2 regions of the Lentibacillus salinarum genome follow, and region 1 is predicted to be linked to the other one. Evidence: riboswitches for the same ligand, from Rfam matches in the RefSeq annotation. Region 1 holds a riboswitch; the other holds the start of a gene.
What was found. Region 1 has a riboswitch for glycine ahead of lpdA (dihydrolipoyl dehydrogenase). Riboswitches for the same ligand answer to the same signal wherever they lie in the genome.

Region 1 (4,436 bases):
CAGATCACTGTAGTATAAATATAGACATTAGATCTGTACCGCCTCAATCACATGATCAATTATATAGTGAATTAAAAGAAAAATTGAATGAGATATTTTCTAGTAATGATGCCCCGGAATATAATATGAATATTTTATTAGACCGCCCATCTATCCTAACAGATAGATCGAGTAAAATAATTAAAACAGCATTAGATATTTCGAACCATGATTCTATACATGGTGTATCATATTATACAGATGGTGCAGTTTTAAACCCAAAAAGTAAAATACCTACGCTAATTTATGGACCAGGTGATGAAAAACTTGCACATCAACCAAATGAATATGTACATATAAATGCATATTTACGTTCTATCGACTTTTATAAGAAACTAGTAATCGATTATTGTTCATAGAGATAAAGGTTGAAGTATACACTTAAAGTTCCCAATTTTACAATAGTATAGACTTCAGCTCCCGGGGTTTTGATTTTAAAGGAGTGATATCATGTCAAGTATCTTAATCAAAAACGCACAAATCATTACAATGAACCCACAGGAAGAAATTATTTATGGAGATTTGTATATTGAAGACGATATAATTATTAAGGTTGGCGGTGACCTTGGAAATGAAGCAGATAAGGTTATAGATGCGAGACATAAAACCGTTATCCCTGGTTTTATCCAAACACATATCCATCTTTGTCAGGCATTGTTTCGTGGACAAGCAGATGATTTGGAATTAATGGATTGGTTGCAGAAAAAAATATGGCCACTTGAAGCTTCACATGATGCGGAGTCAAGTTACTATTCGGCTATGCTGGGGCTGGGTGAATTAATTCAAAGCGGAACGACAACAATTGTTGATATGGAAACGGTTAATCATACAAACGAAGCTTTTCAGGCAATGGCTGAAAGTGGTATACGTGTCCTTGGTGGAAAAGTTATGATGGATTTGGGGGATGATTTACCTGAACCCCTTTTAGAGGATACAACAAAGTCTATCCAGCAAAGTGTTGACCTCCTGGAAAAATGGAATAATTATGATAATGGAAGACTTCAGTATGCATTTTGTCCACGCTTTGTCGTTTCATGTACAGAAGAGCTATTAACAGAAGTCCGCGATTTATCTAAACAATATAACGTTAAGATTCACTCACATGCCTCTGAAAACAAAGGAGAAATTGAAATTGTTGAACAGCAAAGAGGTATGCGGAATGTTGTTTATCTGGACCATATTGGGTTGGCTGATGAAAATCTTATTTTGGCTCACTGTGTATGGCTTGATCCTGAAGAAAAACGTATTATTAAGGAACGTGGGATAAAAATGAGTCACTGCCCTGGTTCTAACTTGAAATTAGCTTCGGGTATTGCTGAGATGCCTGACATGTTAGAACTTGACGCACATCTTAGCCTTGGAGCAGATGGTGCTCCGTGTAATAATAATCTTGATATGTTTAACGAGATGCGTTTGTCAAGCATTATTCAAAAACCACTTCATGGACCTACCATGATGAATGCAAAGACCGTTTTCAAAATGGCTACCATAGGAGGAGCTGAAGCAGTTGGTCTTGAAGATCAAATCGGAAGTATTGAAGTTGGAAAAAAGGCAGATATTGCAATTTTGGATTTGAATAAGTTCCATACATTCCCTTCTGCCGAAGTTGATCCGATTTCAAGAATTGTCTACTCAGCAACAAGAGCTGATGTAGATGCAACAATAATTAATGGTAAAGTGGTTATGGAAAATGGAAATGTAAAAACAGTCGATAAAGATGTTGTTCTTCACGAGTCGAATAAATCGATTGAACGATTAGTAAAACGTGTACCTTCACTTATAAAGGCTTAAAATTTTAAATTGACAATAATCAATATTTAGAATACTATAAAGAAAAAGCGGATGACAATTGTGGGAGAGTGCTGGTTAAAAGCCACCGAAGGAGCAAGTTCCAAAAAGACCCTTGGAACCAATCTCTCAGGTAGAAGAACCACAATAGGACGCGTCTCTGGAGAGTGCGTTTTTGAACGCCACCAAAGGGGAAGGTCTATCAATAATAGAGCTAAACTCTCAGGTGAAAGGACAGGGAAGGGAATATCACCTTTTTCTGTCCTTTTTTGTGTGCACTTTTATGCTTAGAAATGTTAAAAATTTTGCTCATTAGCAATGGAAAATTAGATAGGAGAAATGGGAATACATCAAATTTTAACAGTTAAATTCCCTTTTTGGATAAAAAAGGATTGGGTAGTTTGCCAACTATTAATGGCTTGTTTATGTAAGACAAGAGGAGTGATTTAAAATGACAAAGGAATACGATGTTGCCATTATCGGTGGCGGAACAGGTGGTTATGTTGCCGCCATACGTGCATCTCAATTAGGATTAAAAGCTGCCGTTGTTGAAAAAGAAAAATTGGGAGGAACCTGCCTCCATGCAGGCTGTATTCCCAGTAAGGCATTATTAAGGAGTGCAGAGGTATATACCAATACAAAAAATGGAATGGCGTTTGGTGTTGTTGCGCCTAAAGTAGAACTTGACTTTTCTAAAGTACAGGAGAGAAAAGAGGGTATTACAAATCAATTATATAAAGGCGTTCAACATCTAATGAAAAAAGGAAAAATTGATGTTTATGAAGGGAAAGGAAAAATATCTGATTCAAGCAATGTCTTGGTGACTATGAAGAACGAAGAAGAGACCATTACGCTACATGCCTGTCATATTCTAATTGCTACAGGATCCCGTCCAAGTACGCTTCCTGGCCTTGAAGTGGATGGAACCCATGTAATGACATCAGATGAGGCATTACAAATGGACCAATTGCCTGAGTCTATTATGATTGTTGGTGGTGGTGTGATCGGAATAGAATGGGCATCGATGCTTGTCGATTTTGGATTAAAGGTTACTCTACTAGAATATGCAGAACGCATTTTACCGACGGAAGATAAGGATATTTCAAGAGAAGTTCAACGTTTAATGAAGAAAAAAGGGGTGAAAATCGTAACAGGGGCTAAAGTTCTTCCAGAAACATTGGAAAGGGATAATGGTGTTTCCATTAAAACGGAACATAAGGGGAAGGAAAAATCATTTTCCGCAGACAAACTATTAGTCTCTGTGGGTCGTCACCCGAATATAGCGGACATTGGTCTTGATCAAACGACTATTAATGTGAACCGAAATACAATTCAAACTAATGAATATTACCAAACAAATGATTCAACTATTTATGCTATTGGTGATGTTATTGGTGGCTTACAGCTTGCTCATGTCGCCTCTCACGAAGGAATCATTGCCATTGAACATATGGCAGGTAAAAATCCGTCTCCACTTGACCCAACTCGTGTCTCAAAATGTGTTTATAGTAGTCCTGAGGTGGCAAGTGTAGGTTTAACAGAAGAGGAAGCAAAATCTAAAGGTTACCAAGTAAAACTAGGCAAATTTGCATTTCGTGCAGTTGGAAAAGCGCTGGTATTCGGAGATTCAAATGGTTTTGTTAAATTCGTTGTTGAAGAAAAGTCAAAAAAACTATTAGGAGTACACATGGTTGGGCCAAATGTCACTGACATGATTACTGAAGCTGGTTTAGCGTTAGTATTGAATTCAACATCCATGGATATTGCGGGTACAATTCATCCGCACCCAACTTTAGCTGAAGCAATTGGGGAAGCAGCCTTAGCGGTAGACGGTAATGAGATTCATGCATAATTTCAGAATGTTTAGTTAAATTTAAACATGACACCATTGAACTTAAATTTAATGATATACGATTAAGTATAAAATTCAAAAAGTAGCTTTAAATTTTATTTTAAAATGTTTAAATGTAAAGGATGGAGGGAAAAGCAGTGCAACAAGAAAAAGAAAATATAAATCACGCAGAATTATTAATTTCTTGCCCAGAAAAGCCTGGCATTATATCGACAGTATCTAATTTTTTAGTAGAACATAATGCTAATATTATCCAATTTGATCAGCATACAACAGATCCACATGCAGGAATGTTTTTTATGCGGATTGAATTTGATCTAAAAGATTTTGACTCTTCTTATGGAAAACTTGAAGATAATTTGCATACAATGGCTCGAGATTATTCTATGGATTGGCAACTGACCAGCAAGAAAAAAAAGAAACGAATGGCCATTTTTGTTTCAAAGGAAGGTCATTGTTTGAAGGAGCTGATTTGGCGATGGAAATCTGGTGAAATTCCAGTGGATATTCCCATGGTAATTAGTAACCACCCCGACTTAAAAGAAGAAGTTGAAGGACATGGTATTCCTTATTATCATATTCCCTTGTCCAGTCATACGAAAGCAGAAGCTGAAGAAAAACAGTTGGAACTGTTAAAAGGAAAAGTTGACTTTATCGCCCTGGCAAGGTATATGCAAATTCTTTCACCTGATTTTGTATCCAAATTTTCGAATCAAATTATTAATATTCATCATTCGTTCTTACCAGCCTTTATAGG
Region 2 (4,436 bases), 230 kb from region 1:
GCTGTCTGTTCATCGATTTCATGATTTAATTGCTCCAGATCGGTGATGCCGTCGTTATGGTCAATTTCAACAATATCAAGATTTTGTCCCTTGGCATAGGTGTGTATGACTGCCCGGGATTCCGGATGGACCGTTTTGGATACCAGGATTTTTTTTCTTTTGGTCTGCCCGGCGGAAAGTGTTACGGCTTCTGCCAGCGCTGTTCCCCCGTCATACATGGACGAGTTGGCCACCTCCATACCGGTCAGTTCACAAATCATTGTCTGAAACTCGAAAATCGCCTGCAATTCACCCTGGGAAATTTCCGGCTGGTATGGTGTATAAGCTGTATAAAATTCCGAACGGGAAATAACATGATCAACGACGGACGGGATAAAGTGATCATAAACCCCGGCACCCAGAAATGAACTGTATTCCTTTAAATTAACATTTCTTGCAGCCATTCGTGTCAGATCTTTCATTAATGCTGTTTCGTCAGCTGGTTTTTTTAAGTTTAATTCCCCTTTAAACCGGACGTCATTCGGAATATCGGAAAACAGCTCTTCACTGGAAGCAACACCGATCGTATCCAACATTTCTTGTTTATCAGCGTCAGTCATTGGCAAATAACGAAATTCCATATCAAATCATCCCCCTTATTGCTCCCGTTTATAAAATGGTGTTTTTACAATAGTTGCTTTTAATTTTCTTTTTCTTACCTGAATATCTAATGTTGTCCCCAACTCAGCATAGTCGGTTTTCACAAGTGCTAGTCCGATATTCTTGTTTAGTGTGGGGGACTGGGTACCGGTCGTCACAAAACCAATTTCTTCATCACCAGCCAGCACGTGGTAGCCGGTACGCGGAATCCCTTTATCAACCATTTCAATTCCGACAAGCTTCCGTTCCGCCCCATCTTCCTTTTGCTGTTTCAGAACTTCTTTTCCAATAAAATTCGCTTCTTTATTAATTTTGACGGCAAATGGCATACCCGCTTCAACCGGTGTAATCGTTTCGGAAAGTTCCTGACCGTATAAAGGCAAGTTTGCTTCAAATCTTAATGTGTCCCTTGCCCCAAGGCCAATCGGCTCCACGCCATCCTCCTTGCCTGTCTCCAGAATCCGATTCCAAAGGGCTCTCCCTTCAGCAGCATCCAAGTATATTTCAAACCCATCTTCTCCCGTATAACCTGTTCGTGAAACAATGGCACCTGATTCAACCGATGAAAAATAAACCGGATTTTCGAACCGGAAAGGCTTGATGGTACTCAAGTCAGTGTCAGTTAGCCGCTGTAAAATCGCCTCTGCTTTCGGCCCCTGTAATGCCAGCTGTGCATAGTCAGATGAAACATTATCAATGGTGACACCAGCATCATTATGGGACGTGAGCCACTTGAAATCTTTGTCGGTATTTGCTGCATTGACAACCAGCAAATAATGATCCTTTTCTAACATATACACGATAAAGTCATCTACCGTACCACCGTTCTCATTGCACATAAACGTGTATTGGGCGCGTTTCGGGGTTAATTTGGACACATCATTTGTTACCATTTTCTGTAAAAAGGCTTCGCTTCCCGGCCCTCTGACCAAAATCTCACCCATATGGGATACATCAAATAACCCTGCTTTCGTTCGTGTTGTTTCGTGTTCATGTTTAATGCCGGTATATTGAACCGGCAGTTCCCATCCGCCAAAATCGATGGCTTTCCCTCCCCACTTGTCATACTCAGGAAATAGAGGTGTCCGTTTTAACTCACTCATTCCATCCACTCCTTTTTTAAAGATTGACGCATTTTGCCCATAAAAAATAGAGATTCCCTAACATAAAGGGAATCTCTGTCCTTCAACCAGAAAGTTGCACATGCCTGTCATTATGTTCATGAACAAACATGCTTGCTTCGTGGGTGGTTTACCTATGTAAACGCTCTCCAGAGCTGCGTCCTACAAGAGTCTTTTTGCCTGAGAGATTCACACGACGTGTTTGCTCCTTCGGCGTTACTGCAACTATGTCACAGTAAGCTCTCCCCTTGTATTCATTCGCATTATGATATTAATAATTTTGGTTATACTATGTATGTGTCTGAAAAAAATATCGATATTACCTGCATTATACCATATGTACGGTCCTAAAAGTAGGGAAAATTATAATTTTATGAAAAAGGGGAACAATAATGGATCAAGTTGATATTCATCAAGATGACATATTTATTGACGGCTTTTCGAAAAGACTGGAAACAGAAGGTCCTTTTTCGTCGTGGGAGCTTTTCCAGATGAATTACCAGGCTGCGCTCACTGCTATGACGCCTTCATTTGAAGGGCTAAAAGCTTTGGACTATTTACCGCAAATGGATTTTCTTGACCACCAATTATCATGCACCACGCAAGTCATCGAGGAAATGAACGGCCGTGCTATTTTGGCGGATGAAGTTGGCCTTGGTAAAACGATAGAAGCCGGTTTGATTTTGAAAGAATATATGCTTCGAGGATTGGTCAAAAAGGCACTGATTATCGTTCCGGCTTCATTGGTCAATCAATGGGCTATGGAGCTGAACGAGAAGTTTTATATTCCTGCCGTCACATTCCGTAAAAGTTATCCGTGGGATCAATATGATGTGATCATCACGTCGATTGACACGGCGAAACGTTCACCCCATCGTGAGCAGATACTTCAGCAGGATTATGACTTTCTATTAGTCGATGAGGCCCATAAACTAAAAAACCATAAAACCAAAAACTTTGCATTTGTTAAAGCGTTGAAAAAAAAGTATTGTTTGCTGCTGACGGCAACACCCGTGCAAAACAGACTGGTAGAAATCTTCAATCTGGTATCTATCCTGAAGCCAGGGCATCTTGGTAATTATGAAACATTCTTAGAACAATACGGAAAGGATCGCAAAAACCTGGATCAGGATGGCTATTTAAAACAATTAATCCAAAAAGTGATGGTTCGCAATACACGGAAACATACGCCATTTGATAACATTAAACGCCACATCGAAACCGTTTGGACAGATTTTACAGATGAAGAACAACATGTTTATTCCCAATTGGAAAGCGCAACCGATACCCTCCCCTCGTTTGCGAAGATTACATTACTCCGGGAGCTATGCTCTTCCCGGGAAGCTTGCTACTTATCAATGCAAAAGATGATGACCGATGAAGAAAGGGAAACGATGATCAAACCAATAACAGAGGAAATAGAGCAGCTACCCCAACATGTGAAAGCTACTAAGGCAGTTGAGTTAATCAAACAAATCGGCGAAGAAAAAGTCATTATTTTTACCGAATATCGGGCGACCCAATTTTACTTGCAATGGTATTTAAAAGAAAACGGGATCACGTCCGTCCCCTACCGTGGCGGTTTTAAAAAAAGTAAAAAAGATTGGATGAGACAGCTGTTCGAGCACCATGCTCAGGTGCTGATTGCGACTGAAGCCGGCGGGGAAGGTATCAACCTACAGTTTTGCAACCATATGATTAATTATGATCTGCCATGGAACCCCATGCGGCTGGAACAGCGTATTGGCAGAATTCACCGGTATGGTCAGGAGCAGGACGTCCATATTTATAATTTGGCTATACGCGGTACATTAGAAGAACATATCATGACGCTCCTGTATAAGAAAATCAATTTATTTGAACAGGTTATCGGACATTTGGACAGCATTCTCGCTGAGCTGAATATCAACGACCTGGAATCGGAAATCCAAAGCATTTTTTCAGATTCCGCCACAACCGGCGAAGCGAAAATTAAATTGGATAACCTGTCCTCTGTTATTCAGATGACCCATAACCAACCGGCAGAGGATGAGCAGGCATATGGCTATTAATCATTTACACGATTTTTTACAATCTTACTTTACAGCCCATCATTGTACGATCGTTCATCAGGAGGAAGGGGCGCTGACGGTTCAGTTAACAGAAGATATGGACCGCGCCTTAATGAACCGCCCCTTTTACTGGCATTACATTAAAAAAATGGGCTACGCCGGGGACCCAAAACAACTAACCCTGATCACAGATCCCGACAAACGTGACGGAAAAAACGAATGGATCCATTACGGCAGTCCCCGTTTGCACCAAATTGTCAATCATCTGCATGAACATGAGAAATATACAAAGCTTTATGAGCGTATTGATACAAACCAAAAAACAGCACTGTACCCATGGCTGGTCACCAATATCAAAATTAGCTATCAGGGGAAACAAAAAAAGGATGAAATGGTGTCAATCGGGCTGCATCTTGTCAATGGCGCCATGAAAGTGAAAATGATGGCAATATTACAGGAAAAATCATTGCATAACGCCATTTCCGATTACTGTTTCACCATTTCACCGATGATCAAACTGCATAGCGGTTTTAAACGGATCGAAAACGTGCTGGAAAGTTATGTACAGGATCAGGATCATGACTGGGCAGAAGCATCACGAAAAAAGATGGCAGAAGAAATCGAT

Region 2: it holds a riboswitch for glycine, as region 1 does, so the genes downstream of both, gcvT (glycine cleavage system aminomethyltransferase GcvT) here and lpdA (dihydrolipoyl dehydrogenase) in region 1, are expected to answer to the same signal.

The regions. Positions count from the first base shown of each region.
Region 1 is NZ_JBHTNH010000002.1:245,451-249,886, forward strand. Features, by position in the region: gene ACFQ4A_RS01970 (M20 family metallopeptidase) at 1-398, shown strand, start outside; gene ACFQ4A_RS01975 (5'-deoxyadenosine deaminase) at 490-1,830, shown strand; glycine riboswitch at 1,882-1,982, shown strand; glycine riboswitch at 1,983-2,074, shown strand; gene lpdA (dihydrolipoyl dehydrogenase) at 2,279-3,679, shown strand; gene purU (formyltetrahydrofolate deformylase) at 3,802-4,436, shown strand, end outside.
Region 2 is NZ_JBHTNH010000002.1:475,358-479,793, forward strand. Features, by position in the region: gene gcvPA (aminomethyl-transferring glycine dehydrogenase subunit GcvPA) at 1-620, opposite strand, end outside; gene gcvT (glycine cleavage system aminomethyltransferase GcvT) at 636-1,742, opposite strand; glycine riboswitch at 1,919-2,018, opposite strand; gene ACFQ4A_RS03190 (DEAD/DEAH box helicase) at 2,153-3,811, shown strand; gene ACFQ4A_RS03195 (YqhG family protein) at 3,801-4,436, shown strand, end outside.